One region of the Paenibacillus sp. TSM33 genome, then DNA from elsewhere that is predicted to be linked to it. Evidence: predicted binding sites of a transcription regulator. Region 1 holds the regulator's gene; each other region holds the start of a gene.

Region 1 (7,932 bases):
CGATGGCATCTGTATCATAGCGTCCTAGTGATTTTGTGAAAATAAAATTACCGCCCTTCCCTTTTCTTTCAACGGTAACGTAACCCTTTTCAATTTTGATGGCTTTCATGTCCCCTGCCGTCATCGGCCGTTCTCTGCCACCTTTTAACATATAAAGGGTATCTTTTCCCACTTTTAAATAAGGACGGCGAATGAAGAAGATCACAGCCAGCATCAAGTACAAGCCAAATACGAGCCAGTCCATTCCCCGCATGCCAGTCTTCGTCAAAAAGTAACTCATAAGCATGTACAATACAGCAAGACCAGCCAGCATGATTGGCACAGTAATATTACGGCCACGGAAAATGTCCATTGCTGAACCTGCGCCGTTAATGGTTTGAATGCCTTGTTTCTTGCGCGTTTTATTTAAATGCGCTGTGTTTTTGCGTACTTTTCTTTCAAATGATCGGGCCATTTCTCAATTCCCTTCCCAATAAATATTACATTAAAACAATTGCCCTAAAGCTGATCTATATAGATACCAAGAAAGATACCTAAAAACAAAAGGCAAATAATGCAGGCTTTAGCGACATTAATGCTTCAGCCCGCCATTTCCCTTCGGCGTATCATCGTCTACAAATTCAATGGTTTCGAGCTGCTGCCGAAAATTACGGCGAATGTTGCCTAAATAAATTTCCCGAAGGTTAGCGCGCTCCGTGGTTTCCTCTTCCGTCAATCCTTCGGCTTTTGCTTTGCGCGCTAATTCATTAATGCGCTGTACCAAGCTGTCTATATCCAAATTGTGTCCCCTCCATAAAAGCAAAGATATAATACACTTTGACATGTAGAAAAGAGCTTGTCAAGGCTCCCGCATTGTGCTCCCTGACAAGCTCTATAGCCTTATCGTTCAGAAGGGTGGGAGCTTAAGTACCTGACCTGCCTGCACTCCCCGATCCTCCAAACCGTTAATACGCACAATTCCTTCAATATATACCCGTGTATCCATTCGTTCCGGTTTATGATTCACGGCAATCTGCCATAATGTATCTCCAGGTTGTACAGTCAGCTTAATCACTTCTTCATTAGAAACAGAAGGTGCTGCGAAAACCGTAAGTACACCTGCCCCTGCAACCCAAACGATAATTACTAGAATAAGAAGCTTGACTAAAAGAGTATTGGTAATAACCTGTAGCAAACGCACCTTACCCTCTTTTCGGCTCTCCTGTAAATTCTCTAAACTCATCGGGAAAATACTTTGATAAGTGCTATATTTCATAATTGGCTGCGTCCTCCAAACGTTTGTTCTTATGTTTTTCACAATATAACACGAACGTTTGTTTTGTTCAATAGAAAAGAGAACAAAAGTTCGTGAATTTTTTTAGGGATTATTTAGAACTTATGTTTGTACGAACGGAGGTTCTATGCTATAATTTTCCCAAACGTTACTAAATGGGGTTGATACGGTATGTCTAAGATTTCGAGCCGCCAGCAGGCCATTCTTGAATTTATCCGCAATGAAGTGCGTCTAAAGGGATACCCCCCTTCTGTGCGCGAAATAGGCGAGGCAGTCGGATTGGCCTCCAGTTCTACGGTTCATGGTCATTTGGATCGTTTGGAGAAAAAAGGACTCATTCGCCGCGATCCTACGAAACCACGGGCTATTGAATTACTCGGTCAAGACGAATCGGATAACAGCAACTTGATTAATTACTCCATTAGTCGTGTTCCCGTCGTCGGCAAAGTAACCGCTGGTCTTCCTATTACGGCGACAGAAAATATTGAAGATTACTTTCCTCTTCCCCAACACTTTGTTGGTGAGGATAAAATATTCATGTTATCTGTTGTAGGCGAAAGCATGATTGAAGCTGGTATTGCTAACGGAGACTATGTAATCGTACGTCAGCAGCAGACCGCTGATAACGGAGACATTGTAGTAGCTATGACAGATGAAGACGAGGCTACGGTTAAAACCTTTTACAAAGAAAAAGATCATATCCGGCTTCAACCTGAAAATCCAGCCTTTGAACCGCTTCGACTGACACACGTCAGCATATTGGGCAAGGTTGTTGGACTCTTCCGGGACTTCCACTGATTTATCGTGCTTTCTTCCCCGTTATACTACCGCTAATATAAAACCGGCCGCCTAGGCGAGCCGGTTTTATATTGTTCTTATGTTTACTAGGTGTGTGTCTCCAACTATCTTTTCCTTTTCAGCAACCTATATTGTCTCTACTATCATATCCGCCCCATTATCCGAGATAGTACCCCCTCTGATCTTGAATTGTTTACTTTTATTAGCTAAACAAATGGAAATTGAACTCATGTGACCTACTGTAGCCTTCCCCTATAACGTAAAGTCGGGAAGTCAAACGCAGGCTAGCATGAGCTTTTTTTTGTTAAACGTTTAGGAACATAGGTACTAGCTTCTTTTTATCTTTAGTAGATTTATGCTGATACATTACTAGCACAATTGACATATGTATATAGCAGACCTAAAGCAAAGGAGATATGCAGATGATCAGAAATAGAGTTAAAACGTATAAGCATCGCATCGGGAAAAACAGATATCTGGTCGTTAAAGTCTTTCAAGCCGCAGCTGCTAAAACAGGAAGCGGAAATGCACTCGCAACTAACGCATTAAATATCAAAATTTCCAAGCGTAAGCATAAACATCATTAAGATTTAACCATACCTTCATTTCTTTGAAGGGAGGTGATATTATGAGCAGAAGACACTGCAACCGTGAATTGAGAAGAAGAAGATTAAACATCCGTTCCAATCAAAGAGCCAATGCGCGCGCAAGAGGTAACGCACTGGCTGTTAATCTGTTTAGCGTGAATGATAGACAACGCAGACGTTAATAATTATTTTCAAGCAAAAAGCAGGAAGAATTCTTCCTGCTTTTTTTGTGTTAAATGATACACCAAACTACCAATCCGCCAGTTATAGCTTCCTCACACTTGTATCAGCTTTTCATAACTTAAGCATTTCTGGGTGTACATCATTCATTAGCTTAACACCGCTGTAATAGATTTGCTCTATTATTTAATTTAACACTTTTTTATAAGGTCCCACTTGCCCGCTTTTCTTTATAAATTTTATAAACAAGGCTCGAACAGCTGGACCCATAATTAATAATTGTAATGGATAGGCCACAAGAAAGTTCTTTATAAAAATTTCTATGTATGCTTCAAATAATGAATGAGCGCCAATACCATGACTCAGAATTGAAGTTAATAAACCGTAGAAAGACATAGAACAGGCCATTCCGATCACCATGCATGTTGAAATCGTGATAACTAAAAATATTTTTTTAGATTTATCAAAAGGTAGACTTAAAGCAACTTTTTTTGCTATAGGACCCACGATATATAAATCTAATACGAGCGCTATAATAAATCCAATTAGAAATTCAACAGCAATGGTAATCGAGCTAATTTTTCCAATCAATCCGTTAATCAAAAGATTATAGAAGGTCATAATAATGACCATTCCGAAACACATAATAACCCCGAAGTAAAAGCTTTCCTTTTTAGTTGTTGGCATTTAATTCAACCTTTCATTTTTGGATGTGATTATTTTAGCTGTAACAATAGTTTCATGTAAGTGAACTTTTTATGAACATATCGTTGGGAACATATCATTCTTTTGAGCTGACATTGAAATAACAACAGAAAAATCCCCATTACCTTAGCTGGTCGTCGGGGATTTCGTTTATTTAGACTATTCAATTACACTACACATCAATAATTTTCTAATAATTGATTATAGCTGATCCTGCTTTAGCCCACTCTTTGAATTCTAATTAAGTCCATTAAATTGCTTGAGCATTTGGATAAAATTATGAAGCTCCGCATCTTTCCAGTCCGAAATTCGTTCATAGAAAACGTTCTCTTTCTCCTTAAGCGCATCAATTAATTTTTGCTGTCCATGCTCGGTAAGAGACAATACAACTCCCCGTCCATCACTTTGGGAAGCCTCTCTGTTCAGATACCCCAAAGACTGGAGCTGTTTGACAAGACGACTCACTGAACTTCGATCCATCGCAGTTGATTCCGCTAAAGTGGCGGCATTAGTCGGGCCATAAGAATACAGCCAACGAACAATGTGGAAGGCGGCAGGTTGTAAGGAGGAGTCAAATTTCGCAGCAGCTCTGACATTCAGGGCGTGTGAAGCACTGATAAGTGCGTTAAGCTGCTCGCCCAACTCAATTTCCAATTTCTCCCTTGGTTCAATTTTAACTTCCTTATATTTCATCCTCAATCACCTTTCTCTCGATCAAAAAACCACAACTCAATTTAGTTGACATATATCAACTAAATCATTATAGTGGGCATATGTCAATCAAATGTGCTAACTCACCGGATTAGCTACTCCAATAAAATTGTAACACATGAAGGAGAAATGACGATGTCTAAAAATACTACTGTTGTCATAACAGGTGCCACCAGTGGTCTTGGACAGCTAGTCGCAGTAGAATTGGGAAAACGCGGCTGCTTTGATCTTGTTTTGACTGCCAGGAGTAAGGAACGTGCTGAAGCTACAAGAAAACAGATTGAGCTGGTTAGCCCATCAGCGAAGGTTGACTTTTTTTATGGAGATTTATCGGTACTGAAGGATGTTAAACGGGTCGGGGGTGAGATAGCCGCCGCGTACCCTTATATTGATGTGCTGTTAAACAATGCAGGAATTCATGCTTTTGAGCAACGCGTCACTCCCGAGGGGTTTCCTGAAATGATTGCCATAAATTATTTATCGCCGTGGCTGTTAACACATACACTAAAACCATGTCTGCAGAACGTAGACAAGGCCAGAGTTGTCAATGTTGCCTCCGAAGCTTCACGCCGTCATGGAGTTTTGCAGCTTCCCGAGGACTTAACGGATACAACTGCCTTTACCGCTCGTGGCTCATCGCCCATCTATGGAAAAACCAAATTATTGAATATTATGTTCACTGCTGAACTGGCAAGACGATGGTCGGATACGGGAATCAGCGTAAATGCACTAAACCCAGGATTCAATGTTACCGGATTGGGACGAGAACTTTGGTTTGCCCCCCTATTAGAACGATTATTGAAAGTCCTCCGTCTTGGAGATCCACGAAGAGGAGCAGATATCATTACCCGATTAATTGTAGAGCCGGAATACCATCACAAAACTGGTGGATACTTTAACGTTGGAACCGGGAAATCTCTTAAACCAGTCTCACCTGGAGGAGATCCCAAGATGCAGCAAAAACTGTGGAAGGCCACAGAGGATTTGCTGGAACGGAAAGGATTCCTTCCATAAGAAATGATTGGTGAAGGGATAAGACCGCAATGAATGAAACATTAACCATCAATAACATCAGACCGCACTACATACACGCATATCTTCAATCATTTGCTAAATCCTTGAACGGAATGAGTCACCAAAAGCAGCCACCAACCCATTCAACTTTGTGGATTTCGTTCTCTATAACGTTGATAGTTCACACGTTATCAGTGACTCTGATAAGTTCGTAAATTGGTCCACATAAAAATAAGCCTCAGATTAATCTGAGGCTCAGAGTTCCATATTGTACCATTCACACTCCAGACGGTGTAATATTTTTGGGTCACGACCCCAGCTCACTGTTATTGCGATATGCCTTGTGTCAGTCTTGTCATTTCATATAATATATTATATTTCTCTAAAGTAATCTATTTTTTGTTGTCTATTCTCCCCGTATGGTTCTGCAGTTTCATCTCCAGTAATTACCTAGATGTGCCATCAACAGAGTACATAAACATTATTGTAGCTTTACCCGAACCAGTATAACCACCACGTAATCTAACTTTTCCGCCATTTGTATGAATGATGTCACTTTGGGCGTAGGTTTCGTTTTTCCACTTAGTTGTGGTTACATAGCTGGAAGCTGAAACGCTTGTAGCAAACATTAGAAAAGCAGCAATCATGACTAGCAACATCTTGGATTATCAAGCATCAGTATATTTAGGTCATTGAAGTAGTGACTCATTCGGGGCATAGTGTAACAATTCCTTTAATCAAAAAGCTCTACCAACCATAAGGTTAGCAGAGCTTTGTGCTTAAGCACCTCCAATTTGTACAAGGATCTGAATTTGTTGCGTCAGGACAGGAAAAAATAAAAAGCTACTCGCAACGATTAATAGTGCCATTTTTTTCAACATTGTCTAACCACACCTTTTCTAATAGTTTGAAATACTCTTCTTTGATCTCTAAAGACGCATATGCTTGGAAATGTGCAAAGAGACCTGTACAGTTTATAAAATATGTTTCATTGTTTAGTATATGTGCTTTTACCATTGCACATAATAATTGTTTAAAACCATCACTGTACTTCTTCCTATTTAAATTATAATAGGCCATTTCATAACAAAACAATGCAATATAGTCAGGTACCACTTGTTGGGTGTACATATCAGTAGATGTCGAGAGTTGAGTAGAGGCATCAATGTCTATTTTAAACCTTGTAAGTACACCATCTACATCCAAATAGTATCGGTTAGCTACTATTATAATGTTCAACAACTTTGAGAGCTTCTCACTTTCATTGGAGGTTGTTCCTATATATTCAACATAGTCTAGCAGCACACTAGTATCTCCGGACATAAGTTTATTAACATAAGTGTTACCTTCTGCCCAATGCTGAAACAAACTAATCCAGTATTGGGTATCTTCGTCAGTCTCTTTGACCCAATCCAAGTCTGTGTAGGCGTATGTATATTGTAAAGCTTGTTGATAGTCGCCTCGGGCTTCACAGGCACTTGCACACAATAAATCGGCATAGGTAATGTACACAAACATAGGGCGAGTTAGCTTCTTAGTAGATTCAGTGCGTTCTCGGCTGTTCTGTTGATGTTTCAAAGTGTATTGGATTTCCGCTTTAGCTCTCATTTTTATCGCCATTTCCTCAACCTTGTCCCATTTACGCAAAGACCTGTACACATTAGCTAAGTCCTTCAATGCATCAAGTTGTTCTATTTCATCTAGGCGCTCGACATAAGGCTCAAAAAGTATGGCTGCCCTAAGATTGCGACTTTGATCGTCATCAATCTGAATCGTGAAAATCCGATACTGACAGATGGCCAAACGTTCAGAATGTTGATATTTTTCCACTTCTGCTACACTCTCATAGAGCAATAATGCAGCATCATGTTGTCCCTGCGCTAATAATTCTTCTGCAATGTCAAATAGTTTGGGTGAGTAGAGTAGATTGTCCATGATAGCTCCCACCACTCGACGGATCGCATCCAACTTGTCCAACTCTGCACAGCGATATAAAAATGGTTCGATTCGCCTCATATTGGGGGGAATGTCAATAATATAGTTTTCTACATATAAGTCGTAAAAATAGCCTTCTGGTAAACCCATAGCCTCAGTGATTCTATCAATTTGGTTAACAGACATAGAACTATTTCCTGTTACGATGCCACTAACTATTCCCCTATTAATGCCTGCAATATGCCCGAATTGCGTTAGGCTAAGACCCTCTTGTTTTAGGTATCTATCTAGTTCCGCCCGAATCGTAGGTGTATGCTTCATGTCATATCCACCCTTCACATAAAAATTCCAAAATTTTTATATTGTTGTAATCTATTTTTCTCTAAAATTGACCATATGTCAATATATTATGTGAATAATGCAAGATTTCAATTTTTAAACTTAAAATAAAACAGATAACTTTTCGCTAAGCATCCTTAACAACATATAATCTTACCTGACAAAATGGTAGCATATAATTTTATATCTAACATTTAACACTTTTATGTATAGTCCATGCTGATCACTGACAGCAGAACCCAATAAGCGCAACAAGCTATTATGGCAGGGTTCCCTAAGTACGCTGTAAAAACTTAGTTAACCAAAAGGAAGAGAATACTATGGCTACTGCCAAATAACCTATGCACCATTGGGTTCAACTTTTACCATCCTTAAAAAAAGTAAAGTGTG
Region 2 (7,932 bases), 1.1 Mb from region 1:
CTTTACAACTTTTTTGCACAGAAACGACGAATGCCAACTATAAATGAGCTGGAGGTCAAGACAGGTAGGAGTGTAACAGATATAAAGGTAGGACTGCTGTCCTTGGAGAAGGATAATTATATTCTATGGGATGATAAATCCTCTTTGCGGGATATCGTAATTCTGGAGGGTTGGGAGCGTGGACAGATCAGGCCTATGTCACCAGGAGATGCGACTAGATACTTTACAGAATATTAAAACCCCGGATTGCTCCGGGGCATCTTTTATTCAAGACCAAATTGGGCTTTCGCTTGTAGCTTGTTACCTTGAAATGTGAAATTGGCATTTGCACCAAGTCCGCCCTCACCTTTATACGAATACATTACAGTATAGTATTTGTCTCCCTTTTCGCCCACCTCTGAGAGAGCCTCACCAGGACCACCGATAATTTTAGCAACTTCCTCATAAGTCATTCCATTTTTAATCTTGTTATATTTAGCTTTTGTAATAGTTCCGGAATTTTGCGGCTCTGCTACTGTACGACCCTCAATTTTTCCGTTATATAGTTTCCAATTAGATTCACCCTTAACGCCACGCGAACCGAGTTCACCACTGAAAGAAACAATATCCCCTTGATTCAGACCGTTTAGTTCTGAACGATCAGAAACTTTTACGATGACAACATCTCCGAGTTTTTTCTTTTCGGCGCTAATATCTGACCATGATTCGCCGTTGTAATCTGCTGGTTTACCGTAAACATAAAGACTGCTTGAGCCAGCTTCAATGACCACACCTGACCATTTAACAACTTGATTTCTTACACTGTCGAATGTTTCTCCCTGCTTGGAAACTGGCATTCCAAAGAGAGTAGATGAAAACTTATCAAAAGGAAGCGATGTGTCAATCAATGGCTTTTTAGCATCAGTCTGTTCCTTTTGCGCTGATTCAGTAGTAACTTCTTTCTCTTTAATAGGCGTAGCAGCTACTGGTTTGGAATTAGTTTCGGTTGGTTTCTGTGTGTCTGCGACTGATATTCCAATAATAAATATTATGAAAGTAGCTAACCCAAAGAGAAACATTTTCTTAGCCTTGCCATTCTTTTTTATTAAAGCTATAGCCCACAAAACAAAAAACACAAAAAAAGCCAGCAAAGCAATTACAGCAATTGCAGTCATTACATAACCCCTATCTATTTGGTAATATTATTATAAAAATAGTATATATGACCTAGGAATATTTTTCTAGTACAAAAGTTTTATAGATGGCAAATAAAATACCTTGTTAGGAACAAACGTTCGTAATATAATCGTTACATAATACATCAGGAGGCTACATACATGGGAAAGAAACTTGAGGGTAATGGATTATGGGAAAGTTCACGCATCATTTTGCCCGAACATAAAGAAGGATACTTAAAACTTATGAAAGACCGTCAGCGGCGCGGTAAACCGGAGTTGGATGACCAAGAGGTACAATTGATTGAGCAGGCTTTAATAGAGTCTTACAATACACGCACAACGATCACGCTCCTCGTATTTAGTCCGTTTGACGATGAGGTAATGACTGGTGTAGTTACGTCAATTAACACGGCTAGACGTGAGGTAAAACTGTTCCGGGGTGAAGATGATTTTAGTTGGATTAAGCTGGAGGATATTATTTCGGTAAATGCGTAAAATGCCTTGATTACCCAATACACCGCTATATAATTAAGGTAGATTAATTAGATGGGCGGTGTGAGGTGTTAAGTAATGCGATTTATATATTGCTTGGTATTTTGGATGCAATAGCCGTTATGGTGTTTAGTCTTAAAATATATATGCTACCAGTGGCGTCATATAAAAAAAGAATTATTGGTTTTGGGATATTAATAGCTGTGATTTCATTTTTTATGCGTGTTGTTTTTGACATTCCGAGGTGGGATCTACCTTTACAATATATACTATTTATATTGTTTTTTAGATATGGAATGTCGATTAAGACGCATTTAGCGGCATTTATCCTAGGAGCTGGAATTAGTGCATATGCGATTTTGCAAGTCGGCGTCTACTATCTTTATAACTTTCTGGGTATTTTGCAGACTGGGGTACTACAGCAAAACACAACTTATCAGGTCTACATCTTACAAATAACATATATCCTTATCTGTTTTGCTATATCGTTTATCCTTAGAATTTATTATACCGGCTTCTCGTTTATCGTTACTCCGCCGCACGATTTTATATGGAAAGAAAATTATTTATCCGAAGAAAATAGGAGGATGTCAGTTAGTGCTCTTTTATCCTCCGTCACCATCTTTATAGCAGAGGTTCTTTTATACCAGTCCAGTCCGTTTGTTCTTTTACTTATGTCTATATTCACCTTCGGTTTCTCCTATATTCTATCGAGAAAGGAGGACAAGGAAGATGCTAGAAAGGCTATCGAGGCGTATCGCGCTAGGAATAAAAAGAGCTGATCCAGAGGGGCCAGGAAGCGTTGAGGTGTTAACCTACATAATAGGTATAAAGCTTAATTGGTTTTCTGGTCTTGTGCTTACGGCGTTATTTGGATGGATGCTAGGACACATGGTAGGTGCACTCGTTGCCTTTTTTTCATTTGTTGCACTTAGGAAGTTTTCTGGAGGACTGCATTTTAAATCTTTAACGGTTTGTGCTGTGTTTTCAGCTGCGCTTTTTGCTAGTATACCCTTGGTGGATTTAGGACATAGTGGCACACTACTACTTACAGCCATAACAGCATTAGTCGTACTATGCGTGGCGCCGAATAACTTCGAAGAAATTAATCCTTCTAAAATAGATCCATATCTAAAATGGATTTCCCTGACTATTGTACTCACTAATTTTATTATTCAATCTCCTATAATTGCTCTTTCTTTCGCGGCTCAGGCTATTTTACTCCTACCGCTACCGATTATGAAGGGAGGTGAAAGAGCATGAAAAAGACTATTGCGCGTCTTGTGTCCAAACACTTATCTAAAGAAGCTAACAAAGCTGCTGTAAGCCGCAAAACAATTATCGGAGCTTTACCGCTGCCGAAAGAACTAAAGAAATGATTTGATCTATGGACAACAACAGAGAGATTTTTGCACCTGAGATTATGTCGGATGGTAGTTATGGAGATAGGTTTTCATTTTTTGAGAGTGATTTAGTCAGTATCGAAAATTGGAAACCAAAATCAAACTATGAAATACCGTTTTTTTTCACAACTAGCGGTAATTATACAGTTCCAACAACTCTCGGGGAATTCGTTAACGGATTTCCCGATTTTATTAGCCTGGATTCTGGCAATTTGGTTAATTTAAAAAATGTTTCTGCACACGAAACAGCAGACTATGGCGGCAAAGTTTTTTTTGGTGGTACCCAAGCTTATACTAGCGTTAATAAGACTAATTCTGTATTTTTGAGTGACCTTATTGATGCTGCTAAAAAGCGCCCCGATGATCAGCGGTTTATTATAGGTGAAACTAAGACTTCGGTTGGCCTTTACCCTGCGAAAGATGTTTGCTTTTTTGATATGTGGGACCCCAAAAAAAATTATCATGTTCCCCGTTTTCATAACCAAAATGAATACATCGCAATCATTTTGACCTTCAAAAAGTGTAAGAAGGTTTTTCCTTATCTGTTCCCCGCTACACCGAGTCACCTTATTAATTTGTCTAAAGTAGCAGGATATGATGAGCAAAGTTATGGAACGGAAATTATATTTAAGGATACGAATTATACTTGCCCTATATCTAAAAGCAAACTTGATATGCTTAAAAAAATATTAGATATTAACTAAGCCCGCCTTTGGTTGGGCTTTTATCATACATATAGGAAAAAGTCAAGAAAAATTCACCCTAGGATGGCGCAAATGGGTTCGACATCATACGACATTTTTCCCCTTTACGTTATAATATGATGTTGGTATAAAAAGGTTAAGAGATTCAAGAATTTAGAATAACAGGAACGAAAGTCCCTGTTACGAGAAGGAGCGTGAAAAAAACGCCTCCCATAAGAGAGACGCTTAATGTGGGTTGGCATCCCTGCCAGGATAGCCAAGTTAGATCCCACGGAAAAAGAATCATCGTGAGTATACAAGAAATTTATTATTCAGTAAAGTCAAACACAAAGGAGTACATCAATGCAGACACATAAGGTAGAGACAGAACAGAACTTAAGCCAGCAGGCGGCAGCAGCTCTTGCAGAAATCATTATGAATGTATATGATATAAAGCCACCTGCTATAATAAGGGTTATCTCACCTCTACAAGAGTATGAATTATTAATGGATAATATTTCTGAATGAGGTATGAACAATTAAATGGGAAAAGAGCAGGGGCTTCACTGCTCTTTTTTTGCTTTGTATCAGTTGAAAAATAACCCGCAAGTTACCCGCAAAAATGCTTGTATGTCGTTATTTTCTCTTGTAGATTTAGCTCGCTCAAAAATCGCAAAAACCCTTTACCCTTGCGGCTTTAAATCGCTTCCTGTATGCTTGTGTAGATAACGACTTATATATGTTCTACATTTGAGGTGGATAACATGAACAGAATTTATCTGGATCATGCCGCATCGACTCCTATGCATCCTGAGGTAGCGCAGACTATAATGGACATCATGACCGGCCAATTCGGCAACGCTTCAAGCGTCCATGCCTTTGGCCGTGATGCCAAGCGCACCGTCAGCGCAGCGCGGGATGCCGTTGCGGCCTCTTTGGGCTGCAAGCCTGAAGAAATTATATTTACGAGCGGGGGGACAGAGAGTGATAATCTGGCCCTGTTTGGGACGGCTACGGCAGATGGTCGTACTTCCGGCCATATTATTACAACCGCGATTGAACATCACGCCGTGCTTCATGCCTGCGATGAGCTGGAAAAAGCGGGATACCAGGTGACCTATGTCCCGGTCAATGGTTTTGGGCGTGTGAATCCCGCAGATATTAAGGCAGCTATTCGCCCGGATACTTTTTTAATTAGCATGATGTATGCAAACAATGAGGTAGGCGTGATTCAGCCGGTCCAAGAAGTAGGACAGATTGCGAGAGAGCATGGAATTATATTTCATGTAGATGCAGTTCAAGCCTTCGGGCATATATCAATCGACTGCGGGAACCTCCCGATTGACTTGCTTAGTGTGTCTGGCCATAAGATTAACGGGCCGCAAGGGGTGGGTGCATTGTATATCCGTCAGGGTACACGCATTCAGCCGCTAATGCATGGGGGACTTCAGGAGAAGAAACGCCGTGCCGGAACAGAAAATATCGCCGGCATTGCTGGGCTGGCTAAAGCCGCAACTCTTGCCAATGCTTCCATAGAGGAGCGAGGAGCACACGATATGGCTCTTCGCCAAACGTTGCTAAAAGCGTTGGAAGGCTCTCTGGGCAGCCAAGAGTTTATAATTAATGGCGATCCTGAATATTTTGTGCCTAATGTGCTAAATATTAGCTTTCCGGCCATTGGTACAGAGACCATGCTGATGAATCTCGATATGGAAGGAATTGCAGCGGCCAGCGGATCAGCCTGTACTTCGGGCTCTCTAGAGCTATCGCATGTATTGCAGGCGATGGATCTTCCTGAAGATGTTTTGAATTCAGCGATTCGGTTTAGCTTCGGTTTGGGTAATACTACGGAAGAAATGGAATACACGGCCAAGAAAATTGAAACCATATGGAAGCGGCTACGTACTAGGTACTAGGGATTTCTCCGCATTTTAGTAAGAAGGGAGGAGCGGTTTCCATTTCATTGCATGAACGGAAGCAAGGTATGACAGGCATGTAGGAAAAGCACCGCACCTTCGTTCGGACTGCATAGTAAGGAGGGACCCTATAGATGAGGCTTCAAGATATGATCGGACTTGCTGTTTTCGATGTCGAGAACGGGAAGCAGATTGGTAAAATACATGACTTTATGTTGACAGCTGATTGGCGAATTACAGGGATCGAGTTGGAAGGTAAGGGGCTTTTTTCATCTCATGTCAAAATGGTGGCCTGGGATGACATCGTTGCTTATGGTGAGGATGCGATCATGATTCGCAATCAGCAGGCCGTCCGTAAAACAGAGGCCCATGATATACAACATACGTACTTGTCTGGACCCGGTAAACTGAAGGATTTATCCGTGCTAACAGAGGAAGGGCTTATGCTCGGGCACATCTCGGATGTTTATTTTGACCAGGAAATGGGCAATAACATAATAGGCTTGGAAATCAGCGATGGTTTTGTATCGGATATTATTGAAGGGCGGAAATGGCTGCCCTGCACCGAAGATATGTCCATCGGGGAAAATGCTGTTATGGTTCCCCCGTTAAGCGAGCAGCGTCTGGAAAAAGCCATATATTCTGTTAATGGATAGGGTGAGTTTATTGAGATGTCCGAATTGTAATTCCAAAGATATCGGAAAAATTGGCTCCCATCAATTTTATTGCTGGGGATGCTTTATCGAACTTCAAGTGAATGGTGAAAAAATGTCTGTCTACCAAGTGGAAGAGGATGGAACGCTCAGTTCGCTGGACGACTTATTCTTTGGAGATGAGATGGCACAACAGGACTTGCCGCAAATTCACGCTTCTTCCTAAGCTTGACTCGGGAAGTGGACAGGCTGTTTACGAAGAGGTGTGATCTTCCACCTATTGCTTAACATATAGCTAAGTGGGTTGGATCATGCTTAATAAAAAATAGAGAGGGTGTCCCGAACGGCTATTGGCCTGGGGGCACCCTCTTTTGTATATCCTTTCTTGTGAAGATGGCTAGTTTTACAATTTAAAGCGTTTGACCTCTTCCAATAGAAGATCTGCATGAGAATCAAGTTTGGCAGAAAGGTCAGCAATATTGTTCATAGCATGACCTTGTTCTTGTACTGAGGAAGCTACTTCCTCGGTAGATGCTGCACTTTGCTCAGAAACAGCGACAACGCTGGAGATGACATCTGAAATATGTCCGGCATTTACACGCAGATGATCTGCTGCAGCAGAAACGTCCTCAATTTGGGCAAGCATGTGCTGAGAAGCGTCACGTATGGACTCAAACGCCTGTCTCGTTGCAATGGCAGCGTGCTCCTGTTCTACAGTTACAGCAAGAGCCTTCTTCATTTCCTCTGCGCTTTGTACTCCCGCAATTTTAATTTCTTCCAGCTTACTCATAATACTGTCACTGGAGCTGCCAGCTTGTTCTGCCAGCTTTCTCACTTCTCCCGCGACGACGGCAAAACCTCGTCCGTGTTCCCCGGCCCGTGCCGCTTCGATGGATGCATTGAGGGCCAGCAGGTTTGTTTGTGCGGCGATATCGTGGATGGCCCCGGCCAGCCGCCCAATATCCTGGGTTTTCAGCGTGAGCGAATCTACCGCTTCTCCTGCCGCAGTGGTCGTTTGTCTGGATTCGGCTGCTAGTTTCGCTTGACGCTCTGCTGTTTCATACCCGGCCAGCACGGCAGAATCTGTTTCGAATACAGCAGTTTGGGTCCGTTTGACACTTTCGCCAATCTGGTTGATGGAGCCTGTCATGTGTGTCAGCTTCTCAGAACCGGAATATACCGCCTCGGCTTGGTCGCTGGCTCCTTGCGCTAGCTCCTGAACTGCACTGGAGATCTGTGACGCAATGGTTCCAGTATCTTTGGCGTGTTGATGCATATCATGGGAAGCGGAACTGACATCGCTAGCTGTATCTGATACCTTGCGCAACAGGTGAGAGAGATTGTCTGACATGAGGTTAAAATCTGTCCCCAGACTGGCAATTTCATCTTTACCCTTAATATCTACACGAGCGGTCATATCGCCTTCAGCTATTCGTTTGACATTTGTTTGGAGTCTGCGAATCGGCTTGATAAAGTTGTTTGCCGCCCAGATCGCCAGCAGCATAGCAACGACTAAAATGATAGCAACAGTAATAATCAACTGATTACGAGTGGAGTAATATTCCTGAAAAGCAATATCTTTAGAAATAGACAGGCCTACAATCCAGCCTGTGCTAGGCATTCTTTTA
Region 3 (7,932 bases), 340 kb from region 1:
ACCATTATACGCTTTTTCTTAAGATAAATTTTACAATATCTTCATTACTTTAATTTTGTTTGTCTAAGCCAACAACGGTTAATACATAATACATCACCTGCTAAAAAGGAGTGTGCAACGATGCCTTGGAACAAACATGATTACCCGCCATCCATGAAAAATCTGGAACCTCGTGTGCGAGAAAAAGCCGTTGATATCGCTAACGCTCTACTCCGCGAAGGCTATGAAGAAGGGCGTGCTATTGCGATTGCCACCGCTCAAGCTGAGGAATGGAACGATAATCATCCAGCCGAACAAGATAAGAAGTAGAAAAAATATAAAAAACAGCATTCAAGTTACAATGGATATGACCAGAATTTTGCTTTTTCTAATTCTAAAGAGTCATTCATGTGTTGCTGAATGTGAATTGCCGAGCGATCAAAGAAGAGGGAGATGAAGCTGAATACAGCGAAAGGGTGTTACGTAAGAAGATTTCTCTCCTGACGTAACACCCTTTCCTTATTGACGAAGGCTGTGGACGACCGGCACTGTTTTGGCAACTACCTTTTTAGCGGGAATAGCCGCTGGTAGTACCTTTTTCACAGGTCGGTACAATTGGAACGTGGTCGTCCATGTAATTATTTTTCCGGCAAGCCACACAGCCAGTATTGTAAACATTGTTTCCTTCACAGGCAGATACAACAGCGATAATCCCAGTACGATAATGTCACTGACGATAAACACGTTGCCGATTTTCCATCCGCGCCACTCGCTGATCAGCAGAGACAAAATATCATCGCCCCCGGTTGCTCCACCGAATCGCAGTACGATTCCGGCTCCTAAACCTGTGAGCACCCCACAAAGTAGAGCTGCTATTAGCAGATTTCCATGCAGGTCTATAACCAAAGTCGAGTATTTCTCAAATCCTGCATAAAACAGTGAAAAGGCGACGGCTCCGATTAATGCTAACACCATAAATCTTTTGCCTTTCAGTACCCATGCTAGCAATATGACGGGAACATCCAGCATCAGCATACTCCATGCTGGAGATATGCCAAACGCATAATGACCCAGCAGAGCTAACCCTGCAAATCCGCCCTCTGACAAATGATTCTGGGCATTAATGTGATAGTACGTAAAAGCTAAAATGCATGTTCCGAGCAACATGACAGCAATCTGTCTCAGTGCTCCATTGTTCACGATAGATTCGTAAGTTTTCCTCATACAGGCTCCCTCGGTTTCTCGTAAGTTTGATGTGGATGAACCCACTCTTACGGAAGCAACCGGATAAGATGTGCCTGGAGGACTTGGTCCTTCGCATGTACAATCCCCTCTTCCGCAGAGTTGGCTTTCGCAACTTGACGTTACTCCGCGGAAAAGCTAAGTATAAGACAGATCAAATCGTTTCCAAATCGTCCTTTGGGGAAGTATCCTTCGGGGACACATGGTATCCTGATCCTTTCTTTTGTGGAATAAAAACTCCGACATTTCTGTGGTGCATATAATTCTATAATTTATTATACCACACCTTGTCACCTGCTAAACAGCTTGCTTTTTTTGCTGCATCATATTTTATTTTATGTGTGAGCATGCTTTATTGTATGTGCGAGTTGACGCATTATACCAAAGGTTTGGCGAATACACACTTAATGACCTGAGTGTGTTTTATTTTCACTTGGAGCTATTACCCTTAGTTTAGCTGTTCTGCGCTGATTGGCCATAAATACACCCCCGAGTATAAGAACCAGTCCGGTCAGCACGTTCCAGCCGATATGCTCATTCAGAAGTAAAAAGCCCCATACGATGGCACTCACTGGTACAAAATACGTTACCGAAGAAGCGAATTCCGCACTCCCTCGCAAAATCATATAGTTGAACAAGATATATGCTACCCCTGACCCCAAAACTCCTAGTCCTATTAGAGAACCTAATACTCCTGGAACAGAAATGATCGACAAGTCTGGTTTCTCTACAATTGCCATCATAATACCACCCACTGCTGCCGCACCAAACAGTGTCGCAAAGGTAGCCTGATACATGGAAAGATTGGAGAGAAAACGTTTGGAGAGCTGTGTTCCAAATCCGTAGCAGAGAGTCGCAAGTAGCATACATCCAAAACCTACAGGATCAACAGAAATAATAGAGGCAGGATTAATACCCAATAAAATAATAATTCCTATAAATGCTAGACCCATTCCTAACCACTGCAGGCGATGAAATATAGCCCCGAAGAAGGCAAGCCCCACTAACATAGTCCATATTGGTGTGGTGGCATTCAATACAGAAGCCATGCTGCTAGCTATTCTGGTCTCACTAAAACCAATCAATGTCCATGGTAAAACCATGTTGACACATGCTACCAGAATAACCGATTTCCACGGGATGCTTTTGATTTTAAACGGCCTGCGCATAAGAAGCATTAATAAGACGATAAAAATAAGACCAAAGCTGGATCGCAGAAATACAATAGTCCACGGTCCTACTTGATGTAGCAATAATACCTTAATAAACATAAAGGAACCGCCCCAAATAAGGCTCAACAATAATAAAGCTGCATATAACGAACGTGACAATATGTAAACCTTCTTTCTCGACTTTCTTAAGTTAAAAGTAGAAAACGACCGCTATCAGAACGCTATCCCTTCTATGTAAGTTTTTTATCCATTAGCTTAACACAAATTTTGTTTGACTGTCATCGGTCATATACGAAAGAATCTTTACCACAATGGCACATGGAATTAAGACTTCCTGCCACTTTTCCAATAATTGATGATTGCTTTGGCAACAGAAAAATCCCTATGATGAGGTATATCAAGAACATATGTTCTATATACTTATTATATATTGTACTTTCACTCCGCGTAAAGGAGATATTTATGACAAACAAAAAGGTACTTGCTAACAAGCATACAGCTCCTCTGCCTTCTGAAGAAGACGCAGGACTGATCAAAATGTGTGTACTTCTAACACTTGTACTGGATGTGCTGGAACGAGACATTCGTATTATGAATATCTCTCCTCTCAAAATGCCCGATTTGTATATCCGTAGCCTGACTGGAGTGCAACAACGCGTAACTGTTCAATTAGCAGAAACAAAAGACCGAATGAAAAGACAGGGAGTGAAAATATACAGCGAAATCCGAAATCATGAAGGCGTAGAGGTTTTGTATGTATGCCGAGGTTACCAAAGACGATTTTTCATGCTTTCTTCCTTTGCCCGCAGTGAAGTTCGGCGTAAACTCGGATCCTATCTGGGAATTGATCTGACTCAAGACTAAGCCCCCTTATAATCTCGCCTTGCCTACTTGCCTAAACAAAGAGAAGATTTTAAAGCCCATTGGCTACATAGCAAATAATTTGGCTCGTATTCTCAATAAGGAGAAATCTAAAGTATGAAAAAAAGAGCAGAGCCCCATAAAATGCTGGCTCTACTCATAATTACAACAGGCTGCTGGGATCAGGACAGCTTAAAGGATGGCAGATTGGCAAATACATCGACTTATGATTTTACTCCTAAGGGCCTACTCCAGCAAACACTAGAAGTTGTAGATGAATCTCAAACCAATGAAGGTAAAAGTATCAATGAAGTTTATTCAGACACCGAGAATTCTGTCCGACAGATGTACCGGGAGCCTGACTATCCAACTTCCCATATCAAGGTAGCTATTGTAATGGAATAGCGTTGGAATGGGGAGTATCCTAATGTTCCGTTTTCATCCGCAGGTCACTGTCAATATTGTTGGAAACGGTGTACTAAACTAGATCGTCCAGGTTGCTTAGTCGTTGGATTGATCAGTCGTTGGTTCAGGATCGATAACCTCATTAGGCTGAGTTTTTGGAGCACCACTCTGGTTCTCTGATTCAGAAGGTGTCTCCGGCTCGTTTTCAATAGAAGGTTGCGAAGTATCAGTTGATGGCACATCGTTATTCTCATCAGGCGGTTCGATCTCTGCATCTGTGTCAGGAACAGCAGGAGCTGTTTCCTCTGGTGGAACCTCCTCTTGATCTGTTGCTGGTACCTTAATCTCAGGGACATCTTCTTTCTTGATATCTGGTTTGGACGGAACTACTGGTCTAGCAGAACGTGGAAGCTGTTCTCTTCCGACTTCGGTCGGCACGTACTTTTGGTTAAACCAGTCAGTCACGAGGTGACCCGATTGGCGGGAATAGCGTCCTGGCAGCTTACCTGTAAGACTAGATACCGTAACTTTCACAACTCCTTCCGGCTGTATAAAATGCTTATTCTTAAAAAGCTCAGGCTGGTCCTTGACCGCCTCATTCATGATCAACGCCCACACCGACTGTGCTCTGGTGTGACCTTCTTGAGATAATGTATTAACCTGTTGGCGATAACCAGCCCATACGCCTAGCGTAACGTCAGGTGTGTATCCCATAAACCACACATCACCAAAGTTCTGTGTCGTACCCGTTTTACCTGCAATATCAATGGTACCGTAGCTCCTAAAAGCTTTTTGCAGACGTTTGCCAGTTCCTCTCGGGTCTGATATAACGGTTTTGAGCATATCCGTCATCAAAAATGCGGTTTGCTGCGAATATACACGTTTCGTCTGTGGTTTAAATTCATATACAACCTTACCGTTGGCATCTGTAATTTTACTGATCAAGTGAGGTGCATTATACACGCCCATATTGGGAATTGTCCCATATGCTGCGGTCAGTTCCTCGACGGATACCCCCTTACTAAGACCACCTAGAACTCCTGTTTGAGCATGTTCATCCTGTGGTTGAATCGTTGTAATGCCAAGAGAACGCACAAAATTCCAAGCGTTTGGAATTTTAACTTCATATAAAAACAACCTCAGTGCAGGGATGTTGATTGACCGATTGAGTGCTTCACGGGCTGTCATAAGCCCCTCATACCTTCTGTTATAATTTTTAGGAATATGATAACCCTTACGTCCGTCTTTCAATATAATTTGTGAATCATCAATAAGACCGGCAGGCTGAGTGTAACCCTTCTCCAAAGCGGGTAAATAAGCAGCAATAGGCTTCATGGCGGAACCGGGCTGACGTGTCATTTGAGTTGCATAGTTCATTTGCTCGGTATTAAAATCCCGGCCCTCGATCATACCTAGGATAGCCCCTGTTTTATGATCAATCATGATTGCTGCAATCTGTTCCAGTCCCTTCTTCTTACTGTATGGAGAAAAATTTTGTGGATTGGCTGCAATCTGTCGCATATTGCTATACACTTTTTTATTTATCGTTGTATAAATTCGATAGCCGGACCGTTGCAACTCTTCTCGCGTATTTTGAAGAAGCTCAGCATGCTCAGGCTTAGAAATCTCGGCTGCCGTGAGATTCGGATTTTGCTGGAGTGCTAACAACTGAGCGGCCTCCCGCTCTGTTTCCAGCATCAAATAAGGGAATGTGTTATAGCTTTTTTCGCGATGTGGTGCAAGAGTCGCTTTCACGTCAAATTGAAGCGCCTCGTTATATTCGGACAGCGTGAGTTTGCCTGTTTCCAACATTCTTCCCAACACGACGCGTTGGCGCTCCATCGCTTTGTTGAAACCTTCTTCATCAAAATTCCCTTTACCATCAAAAGCGGAATAAACAGATGGCAGCTGTGGAAGACCTGCCAAATAAGCCGCTTGTGCAGTATGAAGCTTATGTAGGTCACTTACATTGAAAATCCCTAACGAAGCAGACTTGATTCCATATAAATTGTAACCAGCAGAACCATTACCAAAAGGCATTTTGTTTAAGTAAGCCGTTAATATTTTGTCTTTGCTCATAAAACGCTCCATACGTAGTGCCAACAGCATTTCCTTCACCTTGCGGCTGTCCGTTTTATCCAGACTGAGGAAAACTCTTCGGGCTACCTGCTGCGTCAGTGTGCTGCCGCCAGTTTGGCGGTTTTCATTCAAAAGCTTCTGTTTGACAGCACGAGCCGTCCCCTTTAAATCTACACCATGGTGCTCATAAAATTGGCTGTCTTCCGTTGAAATGAGGGCATCCACAATGGACTGAGGGACATCCTTCAGATCAACGAGCTGTCGGTCCTCCTCCATGCGCATTCTTCCAACCGGAGTTACCTGATCATTAAAAAATACAAAACTGGTCAGAGCATTCTCATTTACCTTTTCATATATCAATTGACGTGATCGTACAGGTTCATCATGAACCAGTGCCGCTACATAACCGGATACAAGACCTCCGGCAAACAGCACTCCAAGTACACCCGCAAGCGAGAACCACTTGATATTAATAAGCAAAACTCTGCCAAAAATGCGCCACCTACTGCGTTTTTGAGGTGATGGTCGACGTTTTGGGTTCATAAAAATGGTTTTCTCCCCTCAATATTCATTCATTTCCACTTGTTTTTGTTCAAGATAATATGATACGCCATGCTAGGTTTCCCGTAAACTGTAATGTTCCAAAAAATACATTTTTATTAGGAACACTTGTTCTGTATATAATACTACTATAAGAGTATACGTTCAAGAATATTTGAGAATATGATCAATTACATATCAGGAGAGGAGGTCAACATTTTGAAAGAGCGTGGAAGTAGAACCATATTTCTGGCGGACTGCCAAAGCTTTTACACCAGCGTCGAAAAAGCGGATAATCCCGCATACCAAAATAAGCCGCTCGTTGTGGCCGGTGACCCTGCACTTCGTTCAGGCATTATTTTAGCTGCGTGTCCGCTGGCCAAAAAACATGGTATATCCACTGCAGAACGTCTGGGGGAAGCTGTAAAAAATGTCCTGACCTTATCATTGTACGCCAGCGCATGCAGCATTATATCGATGTCTCATTAAAAATAACAGAAATCTAAAATGAGTATACGGATTTGGTTGAGGTTTTCAGCATTGACGAACAATTTCTGGATATGAGCGGAAGTTTCTCCCTGTTCGGAGATCCGGTGAGTTTTTCCTTTTTTCTAAAAATATATCTAAATCTTTAATTGGGTGAGGTTGTAGGTCTAAAATGGTCTGCCATTGATCTGTTCAATAAAACGATCACGATCAGACATACGGTCACTTCTGGTTCACTGAATGGAAAAGTTGCATCAATTAGCAATTTATAAACTCAACCAAAGTTCCTATCATGACACAATAAATTATATACTGGAATACTATCAATAGCAGTTCATATGAATGTATATAAGGAATTCATTACAACCACTGCTATGTATGAAAAAGGGCGAAAATTAGCTACAACTGAGCAGCAACAACAATATGAAAATATTATAAAGGGAGTGCTGACAAATGAAAAAAGCATTGGCGGCTATGTGCCTAGCAGTTGCGCTTTTTAGCGCTATCGTTCCAATTACTTCCCCTACTGAAACAGTTGTACCTTTCAACCACGGGGTAAACGGGTAGTTTGTTAAAAGAGGCTGTCCCAAAACTAAACAATTGAACGCCCTCACCAGAAAAATAGAATGATAATCGTAAAAAGCCAAGGACTAAGCGGTCTGTTTTCGCTTAGCTCCTTGGCTTTTGTCTTGCGTGGCTCTTTAGCCGCAAATACTCTTGCTCACTTTGATATCGCGATCCCCTTGGTTTTTGTACACTGCGGCTTTAACGCAGCCCCGTTGTTTCTTTGCACTCCACCTAGGCGACATTCTTAGCTTGGCGTATTGTTGCAGGTGTAAGGCTTTTGCCGAAGCCCAACCGCCGATGACAAATTGACATCGGACAATTTGTCCGATATAATCAAAACAAAACGGACAAACTGTCCGAATTTATAATATGAAGGGTGAAACTGGGATGTATATCAAAAGGTTGTATTTTTTACCTGTAGGTGAATGTTTCCTAGATCAATCGGCAGTTAATCGAACCCTTGCCCCCGGGAAATTAGTCGGAATGCCTGTGTGGTCTTTTCTATTGGAAACGACCAGCGGGCCGATACTCATCGATACGGGAATGCCCGACGCTTTTATCAACAATCCCGATTACTACAAGGGGACTAGACGTGAAGGGC

Evidence for each region. The regulator LexA, encoded in region 1, represses DNA repair genes until DNA is damaged. The targets are predictions, from matches to a motif close to CGAACATATGTTCG.
Region 2: ACN6NF_RS18395 (YolD-like family protein) is a predicted target of LexA. The motif match lies at 1,264-1,277, and genes of this name have one in related genera.
Region 3: ACN6NF_RS15030 (YhjD family protein) is a predicted target of LexA. The motif match lies at 2,794-2,807, and genes of this name have one in related genera.

The regions. Positions count from the first base shown of each region.
Region 1 is NZ_JBLZXB010000017.1:322,725-330,656, forward strand. Features, by position in the region: gene ACN6NF_RS13310 (hypothetical protein) at 1-454, opposite strand, end outside; gene ACN6NF_RS13315 (DUF896 domain-containing protein) at 572-778, opposite strand; gene ACN6NF_RS13320 (LysM peptidoglycan-binding domain-containing protein) at 887-1,255, opposite strand; gene lexA (transcriptional repressor LexA) at 1,445-2,071, shown strand; gene ACN6NF_RS13330 (hypothetical protein) at 2,494-2,658, shown strand; gene ACN6NF_RS13335 (hypothetical protein) at 2,700-2,840, shown strand; gene ACN6NF_RS13340 (DUF2798 domain-containing protein) at 3,025-3,525, opposite strand; gene ACN6NF_RS13345 (MarR family winged helix-turn-helix transcriptional regulator) at 3,781-4,236, opposite strand; gene ACN6NF_RS13350 (SDR family NAD(P)-dependent oxidoreductase) at 4,390-5,268, shown strand; gene ACN6NF_RS13355 (helix-turn-helix domain-containing protein) at 6,112-7,524, opposite strand.
Region 2 is NZ_JBLZXB010000017.1:1,450,653-1,458,584, reverse strand. Features, by position in the region: gene ACN6NF_RS18405 (hypothetical protein) at 1-237, shown strand, start outside; gene ACN6NF_RS18400 (DUF3862 domain-containing protein) at 264-1,154, opposite strand; gene ACN6NF_RS18395 (YolD-like family protein) at 1,317-1,652, shown strand; gene ACN6NF_RS18390 (accessory gene regulator ArgB-like protein) at 2,382-2,912, shown strand; gene ACN6NF_RS18385 (LytTR family transcriptional regulator DNA-binding domain-containing protein) at 3,037-3,756, shown strand; gene ACN6NF_RS18380 (hypothetical protein) at 4,099-4,263, shown strand; gene ACN6NF_RS18375 (cysteine desulfurase family protein) at 4,500-5,651, shown strand; gene ACN6NF_RS18370 (PRC-barrel domain-containing protein) at 5,786-6,307, shown strand; gene ACN6NF_RS18365 (hypothetical protein) at 6,318-6,530, shown strand; gene ACN6NF_RS18360 (methyl-accepting chemotaxis protein) at 6,708-7,932, opposite strand, start outside.
Region 3 is NZ_JBLZXB010000017.1:659,089-667,020, forward strand. Features, by position in the region: gene ACN6NF_RS15015 (DUF2188 domain-containing protein) at 121-309, shown strand; gene ACN6NF_RS15020 (YitT family protein) at 499-1,203, opposite strand; gene ACN6NF_RS15025 (DMT family transporter) at 1,626-2,552, opposite strand; gene ACN6NF_RS15030 (YhjD family protein) at 2,856-3,257, shown strand; gene ACN6NF_RS15035 (hypothetical protein) at 3,372-3,659, shown strand; gene ACN6NF_RS15040 (transglycosylase domain-containing protein) at 3,756-6,281, opposite strand; partial or broken gene ACN6NF_RS15045 (Y-family DNA polymerase) at 6,462-6,883, shown strand; gene ACN6NF_RS15050 (hypothetical protein) at 7,103-7,264, shown strand; gene aiiA (quorum-quenching N-acyl homoserine lactonase AiiA) at 7,719-7,932, shown strand, end outside.